2 regions of the Janthinobacterium sp. SUN033 genome follow, and region 2 is predicted to be linked to the other one. Evidence: predicted binding sites of a transcription regulator. Region 2 holds the regulator's gene; the other holds the start of a gene.
What was found. Region 2 encodes HrcA, which represses chaperone genes, less so after heat shock. Its sites were predicted from a motif close to TTAGCACTCNNNNNNNNNGAGTGCTAA; they were not measured.
Positions count from the first base shown of each region.

Region 1 (9,394 bases), on a different contig from region 2:
AATCTTCGCTTGCGATAGCGCAATGATCGCTTTACCCTGCAGCAAGAGCAGGGCATGCAATCATGCTGTGTTGGCAATTCGAGCGGGGAGTCCCATCCATGCAGTATGCGAGGAAGACCACGACATTCTGGCTGGCGCTGGCGGGCGGCTACGTGCTGGCGCAGCTGGCCTTGACGGCCTGGGCCGGGACGCGCGGCCCCGCCGTGAGCTACCTGTTCGGCGTGACGGCGCCACTGCTGGCGCTGGCCGCCTGCTGCCGCAACGCCAGCCTGAGCGCACCCGGCGTCGTGCGCACGGGCTGGGGCCTGTTTGCGGCCGCCATGCTGTTCTGGAGCGTGGGCATGGCCCTTTCCGCCTGGCAAGACCTGAGCGGCCACGTGGCGTCCGACACGACGTATTTCTCCGATTTTGCCTATTTCATGTATGGCGCGCCCTTGCTGCTGGCCATTTCCTCCGTCAGCGACCGCCACCCTTCGCGCACCCTGCAATGGCTGGACGCCGTGCAAGTGCTGCTGGCGGCCTACCTGACCTACACGGCCATCTTTTCCGTCTCGCCCTTCGACCAGCGCTCGATCGCGCCGATACCCGCCAGCCTGCTGGTGACGACGTACAACGTGGAAAACCTCGTCCTGGCCTGTTGCGCCTCGCTGCGCCTGCTGGCGCACCGCCGCGATGGCGCACAAGGGCGCTTCTACCTTCTGCTGAGTGTGTTCCTGTGGTGCTACGCCGCCTGCGCGGGCGCCTATAATTACCTGACCCTGCACGCGCTGGCCGAATCCGGTCCCAGCGAGATACTGCCCAGCATGCCTTTCCTGCTGCTGGCGGTGCTGGCCATGCGCGTGCCGCCGGGCGAGGAAGAGGCGCGGCCGCCGCGGCCGTTGACCTTGCTGATTGACAACTTCAGCCCCATCTTCTTCACGGCAGCCCTGCTGGGACTGGGCTTCGTCGTGCTGCGCGAGCATTTCTACCTGGCGGCCAGCGCCCTGTTTGTCGCGCTGACGGTGCACGCGCTGCGCTCGGCCACCCTGCAAAGCCGCTACATGCAAAGCGAACTGGCCTTGCGCGCGGCGCATGACAAGCTGGAAAAGCTGTCGCTGACGGATGGCTTGACGGGCATCGCCAACCGGCGCTGCTTCGACCAGACCCTGCAGCTGGAGTGGCAACGGGCCGCGCGCAACCAGCAAGCGCTGGCGCTGCTGATCATCGATATCGATTTCTTCAAAAGCCTCAACGATACCTTCGGCCACCCGTATGGCGACGCGTGCCTGGTGCAGATTGCGGCGGCCCTGCATTCCGCGCTGCCGCGCGCCAGCGACCTGGCGGCCCGCTTCGGCGGCGAAGAGTTTGCCGCCATCCTGCCCGCCACCGATGGCGCGGGCGCCCTGGCGGTGGCGCAGAAGATGCAGGAAGCGATCGCCGCGGCCGCCATCGCCCACGCGCCGTCGCGCGGCGGCCTGGTCACGGCCAGCATCGGCCTGGCCTTGAGTGACGCAGGACAAACGCCGGAAGCATTGCTGGCCGCCGCCGACCAGGCCCTGTACCGGGCCAAGCAAAATGGCCGCAACCGGGTCGAAGTCCAGGCCTAAACTAGGCTTTCAGCTTGCCGGTAATGACTTTCCATTGCGCCGGCGTCACGGGCGTGATCGACAGCCGGCTGCCCTTCTTCAGCAGCAGCATGTCTTCCAGCTCCGGCATCTGGCGCATCTCGGACAGGGGCAGCAGCGCCGTCTTCTTCAGGCCGCGCACGTCGACGCTGATCCAGCGCGGCTGTTCCGGCGTCGCCTTGGCATCGAAATATTTGCCGCCCGCTTCAAACTGGCTGTGATCGGGATACGCGCCGCTGGCCACTTCGGCCACGCCCGCCACGCCCGGCTGCGGACAGCTGGAATGGTAGAACAGCACGCCATCGCCCGGCTGCATGCCATCGCGCATGAAGTTGCGCGCCTGGTAGTTGCGCACGCCAAACCACGGCATGGTGTGCTGCGGCGCGGCCATCAGGTCGTCGATGCTCACTTCATCGGGTTCGGATTTCATCAGCCAGTATTGTTTCATGTTCACTCCCTATCAAAAGCAACAGGCGTAAAAAAACGGCTGAGCATGATGCTGCAACCGTTTTCTTGGTACTGCAAATTGGGCCCCGCCTGTGCCGCTATGCCGGCATCCCGAACCAAACGGTTCAAGGTGGTCACGTTAGTTCAATTTCGGGTTCGTCGAACGAGCGACGCTCACTCCCATCAAACAAAATTCGCAACCGATGCGCATAAATGGTTCAAGGAATATATGGCAATCGCGAACACCGCAGGGTAGACCCAAGTTTACTCCTTTGATCGCGCATCGCAAAGACAAATCGTCGCGTACGCGCTTAAAAAAGGTTTTCCTGGGGCGTCAGAGCACTATCCAGGACCGTGTGCATGGCCGAGATTTTCTGCTTCACTTCCAGTATCGTCAATTCCGACAGCGGACCTTGCGGCGACTTCACGGACAGGAATTCCGCAGCCACGCCCAGGGCGGCCAGCACGGCGATGCGGTCGTTGCCCTTGACCTTGCCCGCGTCGCGGATGGCTTTCATTTTGCTATCGAGATAGATCGCCGCTTCGCGCAGCGCGCGCTCTTCGCCGTCGCGGCACACCATGCTGTAGGACTGGCCCATGATATTGACATCGACACGCGGCATTACGCTTCCTTCTCGTTCTCGGCAATATAGGCGCCCGCTTCCGAAGCGGCTTGCTCCAGGCCAGCTTGCACCAGTTCGGGAATTTTTTCCAGCAACGCTTCCACCCGCTCCTGCGCCTCGCGCATGCGTTGCACGTACAGGGCGTTGTCGGCGGCCAGCGCGGCATTGTCCTTGCGCAATTGCGCGTTTTCACGGCGCAGCGCATGGGTCATTTCGGCCAGCAGGCCTATTTTGTCGGATAATTCGTTGAATTCGGAAATCATCCCGCCACTATAGGGCGGACGCTCCATGGGCGTCAATCGAATCACGCCGCTGTCACACATATTTACATCAATGCAGGGCAGTTGGCGGACAATACACGCTTTTTCCGGCGCTTTTCGCCATCTGCACGCATCCGCCAGCGCCGCGATGGCGGCGTTTTACTCGTCGACGTAATCGGGTTCGATATCCAGTCCGCCATAGCGGTTTTCGCAAGAGCGGCGCGTCAGCGTCTGTTGTCCACCCTTGCCGTCAAGCACCATCGTCAAGTCGCGGCAAGTACTGCGGTAGCTGCCAGGTTTGGCGTCCGTTCCCGAGGGCGTCAGGCGCACTGCCAGCGGCACCGCATTGCCCAGGCCCTTGTTGCTCCACTGGCGCGTCTTGCCATCCTCTTCATCCTTCAAGGTGCGCACGGCAGCCGTCAGCAAGGCTTTCTGTTCCTTCGCATTCAGCTTGGCGATGGTCACGTCGGACAGGAATGGCGGATACACGACGGGCGCCGGATCCTTGCCCTGCACATCCCAGTTGCCGCTGTTTTGCGAACAGGTGCGGCGGCTCAGGTCCTGCGACTTGCCGGCCGCCGTGACGACGAATTTCAGGTCGCGGCAGACGTGCGCCTTCAGGCTGTGCTCCGTCATGCCGGAGTTGCTGAAGTTATACGTGACTTTCACCAGCACGCCGCGGTCGCCGCCGTTATCCCACACATGGGCCTCTTGGTCGTCGTCATCCTTGTTCAAGTCGTTGAACAAGTCATTGAGCAGCATGTTCTTTTCCAGCGGGGTCAGGGCCGCCACGGTGATTTCATCGACGATGGTGGGCGTTTGCGCGGCGGCATTGCCCAGGCAGGTGAGGCCGATGACGGTGACGCCCAGCAGGCGCAGGGCGGGACGGGAAAGCGGGAATGGCATGGTGTTCTTTCTGGCGCGAGCGGTGATATGTGGCGATATTGATATGCAATTGCAATCATCTTATCAAATTTCATAGTCAAACTCTGTTTCCTGTGCATACAGGAACACCCCCTCTCCGAACGACATGCTAGAGTCGCGCCTGTTGCTGACGCCCGGGAACGAGGCTTGTGCTGGCGCAAACCCTGTGTAGATGCAGGCTCTGCTCAGCATCTATCTATATGTTCCCCTTGAATAAGCCCTTGAAGTTGACCCTTAGCGTCCCTATAATTAGCACTCGTTAGTAGAGAGTGCTAACAAACTCTTTCGTAGCAATCCTCAGGACATGATGGTGCATGCCGGACAACAGCAGGGAACGCTACGCGGCGGGCGACGCCGCGATGCCACCACTGCCCAGCGCCGGCACGCACTCGATGCCATGGGGTTTGCTTGACCGTTGCGGGCTGCTTTCAACGGCGGTCACTGAAAGCAGGCCTGGCGCTGCGCCAGGCATGTATTCATTTAGCAACACTTATCCATTGAACTTTAAGGAGTTTTGTATGAATCTGCGCCCATTGAACGATCGCGTCATCGTCAAACGCCTCGACCAGGAAACCAAAACTGCGTCCGGCCTCATCATTCCTGATGCAGCTGCTGAAAAACCGGATCAAGGCGAAGTCCTTGCCGTAGGCAATGGCAAGATTCTCGACGACGGCAAAGTCCGTCCTCTGGATGTCAAAGTGGGCGACCGCGTCCTGTTCGGCAAGTACGCCGGCCAAACCGTCAAAGTTGACGGCGATGAGCTGCTGGTCATGCGCGAAGAAGACATCATGGCGATCGTCGTCAAGTAATTGTTTCCACGTTGTAGACAGATACATCCCGAAACTCAGGAGAATTGAACATGGCAGCTAAAGAAGTAGTATTCGGCGACGCAGCGCGCGCCAAGATGGTCGAAGGCGTCAACATCCTCGCCAACGCAGTCAAAGTAACGCTGGGCCCGAAAGGCCGCAACGTGGTCCTGGAGCGCTCGTTCGGCGCCCCTACCGTCACCAAGGATGGTGTGTCGGTAGCGAAAGAAGTTGAACTCAAAGACAAGCTCATGAACATGGGCGCACAAATGGTCAAGGAAGTTGCTTCCCGCACCAGCGACAACGCCGGCGACGGCACCACCACCGCTACCGTGCTGGCACAAGCCATCGTGCGCGAAGGCATGAAGTTCGTTGCCGCCGGCATGAACCCGATGGACCTGAAGCGCGGTATCGACAAGGCTGTTGCAGCCACCGTCGAAGAACTGGCGAAAATCGCCCGTCCTTGCACCACGACCAAGGAAATCGCCCAGGTTGGCGCGATCTCGGCGAACTCGGACTACTCGATCGGCGAGCGTATCGCTGAAGCGATGGAAAAAGTCGGCAAAGAAGGCGTCATCACCGTAGAAGACGGCAAGTCGCTGAACGACGAGCTGGACATCGTTGAAGGCATGCAGTTCGACCGCGGCTACCTGTCGCCATACTTCATCAACAACCCAGAGAAACAAGTTGCCGTACTGGACAGCCCATTCGTCCTGCTGTGCGACAAGAAAATCTCGAACATCCGTGACCTGCTGCCGGTACTGGAACAAGTCGCAAAAGCTGGCCGTCCACTGCTGATCATCGCGGAAGACATCGAAGGCGAAGCGCTGGCGACCCTGGTTGTGAACAACATCCGCGGCATCCTGAAAACCTGCGCAGTGAAAGCCCCTGGCTTCGGCGACCGCCGCAAAGCCATGCTGGAAGACATCGCTGTCCTGACCGGCGGCCAAGTGATCGCTGAAGAAGTCGGCCTGACCCTGGAAAAAGTGACCCTGGCCGAACTGGGCCAAGCGAAACGCATCGAAGTGGGCAAGGAAAACACCATCGTTATCGATGGCGCCGGCGAAGCTGCCTCGATCGAAGCACGCGTAAAACAAGTGCGCGTACAGATCGAAGAAGCGACCTCGGACTACGACCGTGAAAAACTGCAAGAGCGCGTCGCCAAACTGGCTGGCGGCGTTGCCGTGATCAAGGTTGGCGCAGCCACCGAAGTCGAAATGAAAGAGAAAAAAGCCCGCGTTGAAGATGCACTGCACGCAACCCGCGCTGCCGTGGAAGAAGGCATCGTGCCTGGCGGCGGCGTAGCCCTGCTGCGCGCACGCGCCAACATCACGGTCAAGGGCGACAATCCTGATCAAGACGCTGGTATCAAGATCGTCCTGCGCGCAATGGAAGAGCCACTGCGCATGATCGTGCAAAACGCTGGCGAAGAAGCTTCGGTCGTCGTGGCAGCCGTACTGGCTGGCTCGGGCAACTACGGCTACAACGCTGCCAACGGCACATATGGCGACATGGTTGAAATGGGCGTCCTGGACCCAGCCAAAGTGACCCGTTCGGCGCTGCAAAACGCCGCTTCGATCGCTTCGCTGATGCTGACGACCGACTGCATGGTCTGCGAAATCGCTGACGACAAAGCAGGCGGCGGCATGGGCGGCGGCATGGGTGGTATGGGCGGCATGGGCGGCATGGACGGCATGATGTAATGTCCGGCGGCCAGTCGCGCAGGCGACGGCGCGACTGGCCGCATACGCAGGGACAGGGCTGGCAGACCAAAAGCTGCCAGCGCCTCCCGGCGGCCCCGAAAGCCACCTTCTACGGAAGGTGGCTTTTTTTCGCCTGGTGATTTGGCAAACCCGTTTCGCAAACCCGTATGGCAAGCCCGGCGATTGCCGGCCTGCGCGTTTTGCTTTAGCATGGCCGCCATCGTCCCTCTTTCTCACGCTCACCATCATGCCGCCACGCGCCTCCTCTTCCAAAACCACCATCATCGCCGGCATCCTGGCCGGCTTGCTGGCCGCCGGGCTCGGCGCGTTCTACCTGCACCAGCAATCCGCGCCGCAGGCAGACAATGCCCCCGCCGCGAGCAGCCAGACGGCGGCGCCGGAGCAGAACGCGCGCGCCATCGATGCCTTGATGGCTTTGCCGGAAATCAAGGCCTGGTCAGCGCATATCGAAAAGGCATCGGGCGGCCGCGCCCATGGCGCCGTGATGGAAACGTCGCCCGAGACGCGCCTCGTCGATGGCGTCGCCTGTTATCAGCTGAGCTTTTTCGAAAGCACGCCCGATGCGGCGCACCGGTGGGAGAGTTTCGTCGTTTCGCCCGACGGCAAGCGCATCCTCGTCGACGACATCGTCAGCGCTGAGCTGATCAGCCTGGAACAATGGCGCAAGGACAATGCGCCCATGCAGCGCGTCGCCACGCAATAACGCCCCTGCGCCGGCTGCGGGCGCGATGGCCAGGGACGCTTGCCTTGCAGCGCAAGCTTTACTTTCTGGCATCGAAGCCCGATACTCGCCCACATGCCAGCCATCACTGTCCGTCCCCTCGCGCCAGACGACGTTGCCGCCTACCGCGCGCTGCGCCTGGCCGGCATCGCCGAACTGCCCGCCGCCTTCTGCACCACGCATGCGGCGGAAAGCGGCTTGCCGCTGGCACAGATAGCCCAGCGCTTGCGCGCCACTTCCAACCAAATAATATTTGGCGCTTTCGACGAGGAACAATTGATCGCGCTGGCCGGCCTGCGCCGCGAACCGATTGCCGTCGTGCATGACAAGGCCAGCCTGTGGGGCGTGTACGTGGCGCCGCAGGCGCGCGGACGCGGCGCGGGACGGCAACTGGTGCAGGCCGCCATCACCCATGCCTGCGCCATTCCCGAACTGGGCCGCGTGCGCCTGGCCGTGGCGCAGGACAACCACGCGGCATTGACCCTGTACCTCGGTTGCGGTTTTACCCTGGAAGACTGTCCCGCATCGGATGGCATGCTGCAAATGCAGCTGTGGCTGCCCCGCCCGGCGCGTGCAAGTGCCGAAAGTAATGTCTTTATGAAAATCAATACCTTACAAATCTCTGCGAAATAGCGGACAGGCCGTTTTTTCTGTTGCAAGCAAACGCGGCAGGCCTTAGCATCGCGGCTTACAAAAAAAACTTGGGGGAGAGCCAATGTCATCGGCCGAGACACAAACCGCCACGGGCAAAATGCCGCGGCAAATACCGTACATCATCGCCAACGAAGGCTGCGAACGCTTCAGCTTCTATGGCATGCGCAACATCCTGACGCCATTCCTCATCAGCACCTTGCTGCTGATGATCCCGATCGACCAGCGCACGGGCGAAGCCAAGCACGTCTTCCACACCTTCGTCATCGGCGTGTACTTCTTCCCGCTGCTGGGCGGCTGGCTGGCCGACCGCTTCTTTGGCAAGTACAACACCATCTTCTGGCTCAGCCTCGTGTATTGCGCCGGCCATGCCTGCCTGGCCCTGTTTGAAAACAGCGTCAACGGCTTCTATTTCGGCCTGTTCCTGATCGCCTTCGGTTCCGGGGGCATCAAGCCGCTGGTGGCATCGTTTGTCGGCGACCAGTTCGACCAGACCAACAAGCACAAGGCCAAGCTGGTATTCGACCTGTTCTACTGGATCATCAACTTCGGCTCCTTCTTCGCTTCGCTGCTGATGCCGATGTTCCTGCGCGACTTCGGCCCGTCGATCGCCTTCGGCATCCCCGGCCTGATGATGCTGGCCGCCACCATCGTCTTCTGGATGGGCGCCAAGAAATACGTGCACGTGCCGCCGGCGCCGCCGAATCCCGATTCGTTCACCCGCGTGGCCCGCACGGCCCTGCTGGCCCGTGTCGACGGCGGTTCGCGTCCCGGCCTGTATGTGGCCTACGTCGGCGTGATCGGCGCCCTGTATGCGTTCTACAGCATTCCCGAATGGGGCTTCGTGATTGCCGCGTGTACCGCGCTGGTATTGCTGCTGGCCTTCGGCAGCATCGGCACGGCCATGCAGCTGGAACGCGCACGCGGCATCCACCCTGACGAAGCCGTCGAAGGCGTACGCGCCGTGTTGCGCATCCTCGTCATCTTCGCCCTCGTCACGCCGTTCTTCTCGCTGTTCGACCAGAAGGCCTCGACGTGGATCGTGCAGGCGAACACCATGGAAAAACCAAGCTGGTTCCTGCCGGCGCAGATGCAGGCGCTGAACCCGATGCTGGTGATGCTCCTGATCCCGTTCAACAACCTGGTGCTGTACCCGATGCTGAACCGCTTCGGCCTGGAAGCGACGGCCCTGCGCCGCATGACGGCCGGTATCGGCTTTTCCTCGCTGGCGTGGATCGTCATCGGTCTGCTGCAGCTGGCCCTCGACAGCGGCAACGCCGTCTCCATCATGTGGCAGATCCTGCCGTATGCCTTGCTGACGTTCGGCGAAGTGCTGGTCTCGGCCACGGGCCTGGAGTTCGCGTACAGCCAGGCGCCCGTGTCCATGAAGGGCGCCATCATGAGCTTCTGGAACCTGTCGACCACGGTGGGCAACCTGTGGGTGCTGATCGTCAACCGCAGCGTCATGAACGAAGGCGTGATCGGCAAGATCGCCGAGAGCGGCATCAGCGTGACAGCCTTCCAGATGTTCTTCTTCGCCGCCTTCGCCGCCGTCGCCATGCTGGCCTTCGGTCTGTATGCAAAGCGCTACAAGATGGTGGACAACTACCGCCAGGCGGTCATCCCGGCGAAAG
Region 1 is NZ_JAPQNV010000002.1:698,602-707,995, forward strand. Features, by position in the region: gene OX460_RS11765 (diguanylate cyclase) at 99-1,586, shown strand; gene OX460_RS11770 (EVE domain-containing protein) at 1,588-2,052, opposite strand; RNA gene ssrS (6S RNA) at 2,131-2,308, opposite strand; gene OX460_RS11780 (cell division protein ZapA) at 2,363-2,674, opposite strand; gene OX460_RS11785 (DUF904 domain-containing protein) at 2,674-2,964, opposite strand; gene OX460_RS11790 (hypothetical protein) at 3,094-3,840, opposite strand; gene groES (co-chaperone GroES) at 4,377-4,667, shown strand; gene groL (chaperonin GroEL) at 4,718-6,367, shown strand; gene OX460_RS11805 (hypothetical protein) at 6,615-7,091, shown strand; gene OX460_RS11810 (GNAT family N-acetyltransferase) at 7,185-7,742, shown strand; gene OX460_RS11815 (oligopeptide:H+ symporter) at 7,825-9,394, shown strand, end outside.
Region 1: the regulator HrcA is predicted to act here: its motif matches at 4,108-4,134, upstream of groES (co-chaperone GroES).

Region 2 (9,394 bases):
CCGAACGGCAATGGCACTGCCCTGTTCACGCAAAGCGGCGCGGCCGCCCGTTATTTCCAGGAAGAAATCGACGTGGGCCAGGTCGGCATCAACGTGCCCATCCCCGTGCCCGTTCCCCTGTTCAGCTTTACGGGTTCGCGTGGCTCGAAACTGGGCGACCTGGGCCCGTTCGGCAAGCAAGTCGTGCTGTTCTACACGCAGACGCAGACGATCACCCAGCGCTGGTTCACGGACGCGGCCTCGGTGGGCAAGGTCAACACCACCATCAGCCTGAAATAAGGAGCTGGCATGGACTTTGAACTGAGCGACGAGCAGCGCGAGTTCCAGCAGGCGGCGCGCGCGTTTGCCGAAGGTGAACTGGCGCCGCACGCGGCCCATTGGGACGCGGAATCGATTTTTCCCGTGGAAACCATCGCCAAGGCGGGCGAGATGGGCTTTTGCGGCCTGTACACGCCGCAGCGCTGGGGCGGCCTGGGCCTGTCCCGCCAGGATGCGGCCATCGTCTTCGAGGAGCTGGCCGGCGGCTGCACCTCGACCACGGCCTACATCACCATCCACAACATGGCCACCTGGATGCTGTCGCGCTGGGGGCAGGAAGCCCTGTGCGACGAGTGGGTGCCTGCTCTGGCGGCCGGCCAGAAGCTGGCCAGCTATTGCCTGACGGAACCGCAGTCCGGTTCCGACGCGGCCTCCTTGCGCACCAAGGCAGTGAAGGAGGGCGATTTTTATGTGCTCGACGGCACGAAAGCCTTCATTTCCGGCGCGGGCCAGACGGATATGCTGATCGTCATGGCGCGCACGGGCGGCGAGGGCGCGGCCGGCATTTCCGCGTTTGCCGTGCCGGCGAATTTGCCCGGCATCGTGTATGGCAAGAAAGAAGAAAAGATGGGCTGGAACAGCCAGCCCACGCGCATCATCAGCTTCGACCAGGTGAAAGTGCCTGTTGGCAACTTGCTGGGCGCGGAAGGCGAAGGCTTTGCCATCGCCATGAAGGGCATCGATGGCGGTCGCATCAATATCGCCGTGTGCTCGGTGGGCACGGCGCAGGCGGCCCTCACACGGGCGCAGGCCTACATGAAGGAGCGCACGCAGTTCGGCCGCGAGCTGGCCCAGTTCCAGGCCCTGCAATTTAAGCTGGCCGACATGCTGACGGAGCTGGTGGCGGCGCGCCAGATGGTGCGCCTGGCTGCTTGGAAACTGGACCAGGAAAGCCCTGACGCCACGGCATATTGCGCTATGGCAAAACGTTTCGCCACGGATGTGGGTTTCAATGTGGCCAACGATGCGCTGCAATTGCATGGCGGCTACGGCTATATCCGCGAGTATCCGCTCGAGCGCCACGTGCGCGACACGCGGGTGCACCAGATCCTGGAAGGGACGAATGAAATCATGCGCCTGATCGTCGCGCGAGCGATCTTGAAAGACGGCGCCACGGAGACCTTACGATGACCAAAGTGTATACCAATCTGCTGCTGGAACGCCGTGGCCATACGGCCCTGGTGACCCTCGACAACCCGCCCGCCCACACGTGGACCCTGGACAGCCTGCGCGCCCTGAAGGAGCTGGTGGCCGACCTGAATGGGGACCCGGACGTGTATGCGCTCGTGATCACGGGCGGCGGCGCCAAGTTCTTTTCGGCCGGCGCCGATTTGAAAGTGTTTGCCGACGGCAACAAGGATATGGCGTTCGCCATGGCCGCCGCGTTTGGCGAGGCGTTCGAGGCGCTGTCCGCGTTTCGCGGCGTCAGCATCGCCGCCATCAATGGCTACGCCATGGGCGGCGGCCTGGAATGCGCGCTGGCGTGCGATATCCGCATTGCCGAGGAACATGCGCAGATGGCCCTGCCTGAAGCGTCCGTCGGCTTGCTGCCGTGCGCGGGCGGCACGCAGCATTTGCCGTGGCTGGTGGGCGAAGGCTGGGCCAAGCGCATGATTCTGTGCGGCGAGCGGGTCGATGCGGCCAAGGCCCTGGCCATCGGCCTCGTCGAGGAAGTCGTGCCAACCGGCAAGGCTGCCGCCACGGCGCTGGCGCTGGCCGCCAAGGTGGCCCGCCAAAGCCCCAGCAGCGTGACGGCGTGCAAGACCCTGATCCAGGGCGCGCGCAGCCATCCGCTGGTCGCGTCCCTGCCCGATGAACGCACCCTGTTCCTCGGCCTGTTCGATACGCAAGACCAGAAAGAAGGCGTGCAAGCGTTCCTGGAAAAACGTCCGGCGGAGTGGAAGAATGGCTGAAAATACTGTGGCTGAAACCTTGGTTGAGACCGTCAAGATAGAAGAGCGGGAATGTCCCGGCGGCATGAAGCTGGGCGTCATCACCCTCGATGCGCCAAAGTCCTTGCACGCGCTGACCCTGGACATGATACGCGCCATCGATGGCGCCCTCGTGCGCTGGGCCGGTGACGAGGCCATCGCCTGCGTGGTGCTGCAATCGTCGACCGACAAGGCCTTCTGCGCGGGCGGCGACGTGCGCAGCCTGCGTTCGGCCGTCGTCGAGCAAGCGGGTGTCGTGCCGAACCCGCAGGCGCTGGCCTTCTTTGCCGAGGAATACCGGCTCGACCACCGCATCCACACGTATGCGAAACCGCTGCTGGTGTGGGGCGGCGGCATCGTCATGGGCGGCGGCCTGGGGCTGATGGCGGGCGCCAGCCACCGCGTCGTGACGGAAAGCACGCGCATCGCCATGCCGGAAATCACGATTGGCTTGTTCCCGGACGTGGGCGGCAGCTGGTTCCTGGGCCGCATGCCGGGTCGCAGCGGCCTGTTCCTGGGGCTGACGGGGGCACCGATGAACGCGGCTGACGCCCTGTTTGCGGGGCTGGGCGACTATTTCCTGCGCCAGGAAGAGCGGAACATGGTGCTCGACGCGCTGGCGCTGGCGCAATGGCAAGCCAGCCCGCAGGCGAACAGCGAGCAGCTGGACCGCCTGCTGCGCGGCTTCTCGGCTCCCGCGTCCTTGCTGCCCGTATCCGAAGTGCGCGCCAACTTCGACGCCATCGCCGCGCTGACGCAAGCGCCCACCTTGCCCGAAGTGGTGGCCGCCATCGCCGCGTATGACGGCGATTCGGCCTGGCTGCAAAAGGCGGCCCACTCGCTGCACAAGGGCGCGCCCAGTTCCGCTGCCCTGGTCTGGGCCATGCGCGAACGCACGCGCCATATGAGTTTGGCGCAAGTGTTCCAGCTGGAATTGATCGTTGCCGTGCAGTGCTGCGCCCATGCGGACTTCAGCGAAGGCGTGCGCGCCTTGCTGATCGACAAGGACAACGCGCCGCAGTGGCAGCCGGCCAGCCTGGCCGGCGTCGGCGACGCGTATCTCAATGGATATTTCACGGCGCCGTGGGATAGCCATCCTTTGCGCGACCTACATTAAAAGAACAACAGGAGACTTTAAAAATGCAACATATCGCTTTCATCGGCTTGGGCAACATGGGCGCGCCGATGGCCCGCAACCTGGTGGCCGCCGGCTTCCACGTATCCGTATTCGACCTGACGCCGGCGGCCGTGGCGTCGCTGGTCGAGGCGGGCGCCACGGCGGCCGCGTCCGCCAGCGCGGCCGTGCAGACGGCTGACGCCGTCATCACCATGTTGCCAGCCAACAAGCACGTGCAGGAGCTGTACCTGGCGGCGGGCGGCGTGCTGGACTCGGCCAAGCCCGGCGCCCTGTTCATCGATTGCAGCACCATCGCCGCCGATGTGGCGCGGCAAGTGGCGCAGGCGGCCAGCGAGCGGGGCTTTACCATGATCGATGCGCCCGTTTCGGGCGGCACGGCGGGCGCGGCGGCCGGCACCCTGACCTTTATCGTCGGCGGCAGCGAAGCAGGCTTGCAGCAGGCGCGTCCCTTGCTGGAAAAGATGGGCAAGAACATCTTCCATGCGGGCGAGGCGGGCGCGGGCCAGGTGGCGAAGATTTGCAACAACATGCTGCTGGGCATCTTGATGGCGGGGACGGCCGAAGCGCTGAATCTGGGCGTGGCGCATGGCCTGGATCCGAAAGTGTTGTCCGACATCATGGCCAAGAGTTCGGGCCGCAACTGGACCCTGGAAGTGTATAACCCGTGGCCCGGCGTCATGGATGGCACGCCCGCGTCGCGCAATTACACGGGCGGCTTTGGCACGGCGCTGATGCTGAAAGACCTGGGCCTGGCGCAGCAGTCGGCCCTGTCGGCGAACGCGCCCACGCCCTTGGGCGGCCTGGTGCGGCAGATGTACCAGATGCATGCGCAAGCCGGTTATGCGCAGCAGGATTTTTCCAGCATCGTGCAGATGTTGCAGCCGGGCTTGAATAAGCCCGCGTGAGAAATTCTGGGCAAAAAAAAGCCCGCTGGTAAAAGCGGGCTAAATCCAATTCTTGGAAGAGTTGGAGGAGACAGATGCATTATGCTGCATCGCCACATATAACTCCAATTTATCTTTGGAATATCAATTATAGATTTCCATGATATCTCTTCCCGGTAGCCGCCTGGCGGCTACCGTTGCTGCAACTCAGACGGGTTTGCAGGCGATCTTCACCGTCGTTACATTCCCTTCGCCCATGGTGCCTTTTTCGGTACCTGGGGCCAGGTCGCACTGCAGACCCTTCGGCTGAACGGAGACGCTGACGGCATAGGTGTCGCCATAGTCGACTGGGCCGGCCATGGTAAACGTCGTGGTGTCCTTGGCCACCGTTGTTATTGTACTACCGTTAATCAGCACCAGGCCATCCACGGTCAGGCCGGAAATCGTGCCGCCCACGGTATATTTGTTTTGCAAGCAAGTAACAGCGGCGCTGATATTGATGTAATGACCAGCCGAGCCGGAACCGCCGCTGATGCTGCAAGTCATGTGGGCCGGTTGTTTGTTGAAGGTGATGTTGTAGTCGGTGCCATAGTCGATGCGCTTGATAAAAGTGAACGACGTTTTGCCCGCAGGAACCGGGAGGGTGTCGCTGCCATTTGCCAGGATCAGCCCTTCATTGGTCAAGCCAAAGATCGTTCCGCCGACCTCATACGAGGCCTTGCCGCCGCAAGCGGCCAGTCCCAGGGTCAGCAGCAGCGCGGCGAGTGGGCGCAAGCAGGATAACTTCATGTATTTCTCCAAAAAATAGGTGACGGATCGCAAGGATTACTGCGGCGTGCAGTCAAGTGTGGCCGCGGTCGTGGCGGCAGAGCCCATCGTGCCGACCGTATCGCTGGCGTCGGTACTCTTTGAACCCTGGAAGCGGCACGTCAGGCCCGTTGGCTGAGCCAGTATGGAAATACCGTACGGGGCGCCGTCAGCTACCGAAGTGAATGTGTAGGCGGTGGCGCCAGCCGACAGGGTGATGCCTTTGGGGCCCATCACCAGGCGCAAGCCATCGGCGGTCAGGCCTGTGATCGTGCCATTCAGCGGGTAGCTGTTGGTTGTGCAGCTCACCAAGGCCGTGTTCACGGAATAGCTCGATGCCTTGCCGGCGCCATTGGCGATGGTGCAAACGGCGCCCTTGGGCTGTTCCGCGATGGTAATATTGTAGCGGTCATCGTTCTTGACCAGCTTGGTGAAGACGACGGTGCCCTGGCCCACAGGAACCGGCAAGCGTTCCCCGTCATTCTGGAGAATCAGGCCATCCTTGGCCAGGCCGCTGACTGAGACTTGCAGATACAGGTTGCCGCCGCTGCCGCCGCAGGCTGCCAGGGTGACGGCGCAAGCCGCCGCCAGCATCGAGCGCAGGTACAAATTTTTCATACATTCTCCAAAACGAATTAAGTTGGGTAGCGCAACGCGGACGCTGGCGCCGCATTGGAATGGCGCCTATTTTAGTCTATCTGGCAAGCTGGATGACCTTGCCTTGTATCACCCTGTAACAATTTTTCGCCGGGAAGCGCTGGCCCGGCCCCATTTCACGGGGGCGCAGCCATGCCGGCGGCGTCGATCGGTGCGACAATAGACGCACCCTGCGCAACGTGACGCAGCATCCCATTGTGAGTCCCATGTCCCTTGCCCCCGTAAAACCCGCCGTGCCGCCCAAGGCCATCCTGTTTGACCTCGACGATACCTTGTGGCCCATCGCGCCCGTGATCGCCGCCGCGGAAACCCTGCTGCACGACTGGCTGGCCACGCATGCGCCCAAGGTGGCGCGGCAGTTTTCCATCGAGGTGCTGCGCCAGCACCGCCTGGCCATGCTCAAGGAACAACCGCATTTCCATGGCAACCTGATCGAGTTGCGCCGCGCGGGCCTGCTGGCCGCCTTCGAGGCTGCCGGCGAGGATCCCGCCCTGGTCGACGGCGCTATCCTGCAATTCCTGGCCGCGCGCAACCGCGTCCAGCCGTATGACGACGTCTTGCCGGGCCTGGCCTGGATGCGCCAGCGCATGCTGGTCGGTTCGATCTCGAATGGCAATGCGGACCTTGACATTATCGGCCTGGCGCAGCATTTCAAGGTATCGATCGCCGCCAGCGATTTTGGCGTGGCCAAGCCCGACGCCAGCATCTTCCTGGCAGCTTGCGCCGCGCTGGACGTCGCGCCCCATGAAGCCGTGTATGTGGGCGACGACCTGTATTTCGACGTGACGGGAGCGCAGGGGGCGGGCATGCGCGCCGTCTGGATGAACCGCAAGGGCAGCGATGCGCACCTGGCCGCCGGCGTGCAGCCCGACGCCATCTGCGCCAACTTTGATGAATTGTTGCTGTGGTTGCAAGGGCAACTGGAAGATTGATCGCCGCAGGCCGGGCGAACGTGCATAATAGGCGCTGTTGACGCACGTTCGGCCGCTTTCGTTGCCGCTTGCTTAACAAAATACTTGCCTAAATAAAACACCATGCAACTCGATACACGTGCCCAAACACTGCTGAAAGCCCTGGTCGAGCGATATATCGCCGACGGCCTGCCGGTCGGTTCGCGCGCCTTGTCGAAAATTTCCGGCCTCGACCTGTCGCCGGCCACGATCCGCAACATCATGGCCGACCTGGAAGAGCTCGGTTATGTGTCCAGTCCGCACACCTCGGCGGGACGCATCCCCACGCCGCGCGGCTACCGCATCTTTGTCGACACCTTGCTGACCGTGCGGCACCTGGACGAGCACCTGGTGGAATCGCGCATGCGCCTGCAGACGCCGCAACCGCAAAAAACCATCGCCAACGCGGCGCAGATGCTGTCGTCGCTGTCGCAGTTTGCCGGCGTCGTGCTCAGTCCGCGCCGCGAATCCGTGTTCCAGCAAATCGAATTCCTGCGCCTGTCGGAAAAACGCATCCTGCTCGTCATCGTCGCGCCCGGCGGCGACGTGCAGAACCGTTTATTGCTGACGGAGGCCGACTATACGCCGGCGCAACTGGTGCAATCGGCCAATTACATCAATCAGAATTATGGCGGCCTGTCCTTCGATGCCGTGCGCGTGCGCCTGCAGGGCGAATTGCGCCAGTTACGCGACGATATGGGCAGTTTGATGCAGGCGGCCGTGGAAGCGGGCAGCGAAGCGATGGCCGACCATAGCGATGACATGGTGATTTCCGGCGAGCGCAACTTGCTCAGCGTGAGCGATCTGTCGTCGAACATGCATTCGCTGCGCCAGATGTTCGACATGTTCGAGCAAAAAACGGGCTTGATGCAGCTGCTCGACGTGTCGAGCAAGGCGACGGGCGTGCAGATTTTTATCGGCGGCGAATCGAACCTGGTGCCGATGGATGAGATGAGCGTGGTGACGGCGCCGTATGAAGTCAACGGCAAGATCGTGGGAACGTTGGGAGTGATCGGGCCGACGCGCATGGCTTACGAGCGCGTCATTCCGATCGTCGATATCACGGCCAAGCTGCTGTCAAGCGCGCTGAGCCATCATTGATCGTACTGCCTGGCGCGCCGGCCGTTCCCTTGCGGAAACGGCCGGCTTGGGTCAGGCTGTTTTGTGCGGGCAAGCCGTCTTGATGCAGTTGCCGTAGATGGCCAAAGCGTGTTCGGCGATCTTGAAGCCGCGTTCTTCGGCCACTTTTTGCTGGCGCACTTCGATGTCTTCGTCGAAGAATTCTTCGACCCGGCCACAGTCGAGGCACACCAGATGGTCGTGGTGGGAGCCTTCGTTGAGCTCGAAAATCGCCTTGCCGGTTTCAAAATGGTTGCGATTGAGCAAGCCGGCCTGTTCGAATTGCGTCAGGACGCGATAGACAGTTGCCAAACCGACATCCATATTGTCGGCCAGCAGAATCTTGTAGACGTCTTCCGCGGTCAGGTGGCGTACCGGGCTACTCTGGAAGATATCGAGTATCTTCAGCCGTGGCAGGGTGGCTTTCAGGCCGCTTGCCTTGAGATCACTAGGATTGTTACTCATGTTTGTTGCTCGTATGTGGGTCAGGTGCTTTATCATATAGCGTTTTGTCGGGGAGTGCCAAAATATGCTTTTTTTTGGCGGGCCGGTCACTCCTGGCGTTTTGTTCATCCAATTGAGGTCATTTATGCGCGTAACACCGGCTGTATTGCCATCTCTCTGGCACCGTATTCCATTTCGAGCACCAGTCTTGGCAGGCATGGTCTGTGTCGCGCTGGCCATGTCCGGCTGCGCCAACCGTGGCATCCTGGGCGAAAAGCCGGCAGCTGCTCAAAAAGAAGGCAAGGAACTGGTTCCCGAACAGGGCGCACAAACGACCACCATTACGCCGCTGCAAAAATTCATGTGGTTTTTCTCGCCCTACCGTCCTGATATTCAACAAGGCAACTTTGTCTCCGAAGAGATGCTGGCCCAGTTGAAAGTGGGCATGACGCGCGACCAGGTGCGTTTCGTCCTCGGCACCTCGCTGCTGACTGATATCTTCCATGCCGACCGCTGGGATTATCCATTCCGCCTGGCACGGGGCAGTGGCGAAACCACCAGCAGCCGCGTGGTCGTGTACTTCGGCAAGGATGGCAAGGTTGAACGTTTCGAAGGCGGTAACTTGCCGACGGAGAAAGAATACATCGACCGCATCGCCGGTCCGTCGCCGTTCGCCAAGGTCGCCAAGGCCGACGCGCCAGCCGCCGCCGTGCCGTCGCCCGTGGCGCCGAGCGCCGTGCCCGTGCCGGCCGATGCCGCTCCTGCCATTCCTGTGAGCAAGCCGGAAGTGACGCCTGCGCCTGCCGCCGAGCCTGCACCTGCTGCCGAACCCACCAAATAAGTTGCTGTAAGAGAATAAAATGACTGAACTGAAAATTGCCATCGCTGGCGCCAGCGGCCGCATGGGCCATATCCTGATCGAAGCGGTCAGCAATGCGCCCGACGCCGTGCTGGCCGGCGCGCTCGACCGTGCCGGTTCGCCGTCGATCGGACAGGATGCGGCCGCCTTCCTCGGCAAGCCGGCCGGCGTGCTGACGCAGTCCGACCTGGCGAAGGGACTGGCGAACGCCGACTTCCTGATCGATTTCACGCGTCCGGAAGGCACTTTGCAGCACCTGGCGTATTGCGCCGAGCACGGTATCAAGA
Region 2 is NZ_JAPQNV010000009.1:117,768-127,161, forward strand. Features, by position in the region: gene OX460_RS28260 (CoA-acylating methylmalonate-semialdehyde dehydrogenase) at 1-279, shown strand, start outside; gene OX460_RS28265 (acyl-CoA dehydrogenase family protein) at 289-1,449, shown strand; gene OX460_RS28270 (enoyl-CoA hydratase) at 1,446-2,231, shown strand; gene OX460_RS28275 (enoyl-CoA hydratase/isomerase family protein) at 2,224-3,366, shown strand; partial or broken gene mmsB (3-hydroxyisobutyrate dehydrogenase) at 3,384-4,292, shown strand; gene OX460_RS28285 (DUF4369 domain-containing protein) at 4,479-5,060, opposite strand; gene OX460_RS28290 (hypothetical protein) at 5,097-5,696, opposite strand; gene OX460_RS28295 (HAD family hydrolase) at 5,942-6,667, shown strand; gene hrcA (heat-inducible transcriptional repressor HrcA) at 6,770-7,786, shown strand; gene fur (ferric iron uptake transcriptional regulator) at 7,838-8,269, opposite strand; gene OX460_RS28310 (outer membrane protein assembly factor BamE) at 8,466-9,089, shown strand; gene dapB (4-hydroxy-tetrahydrodipicolinate reductase) at 9,109-9,394, shown strand, end outside.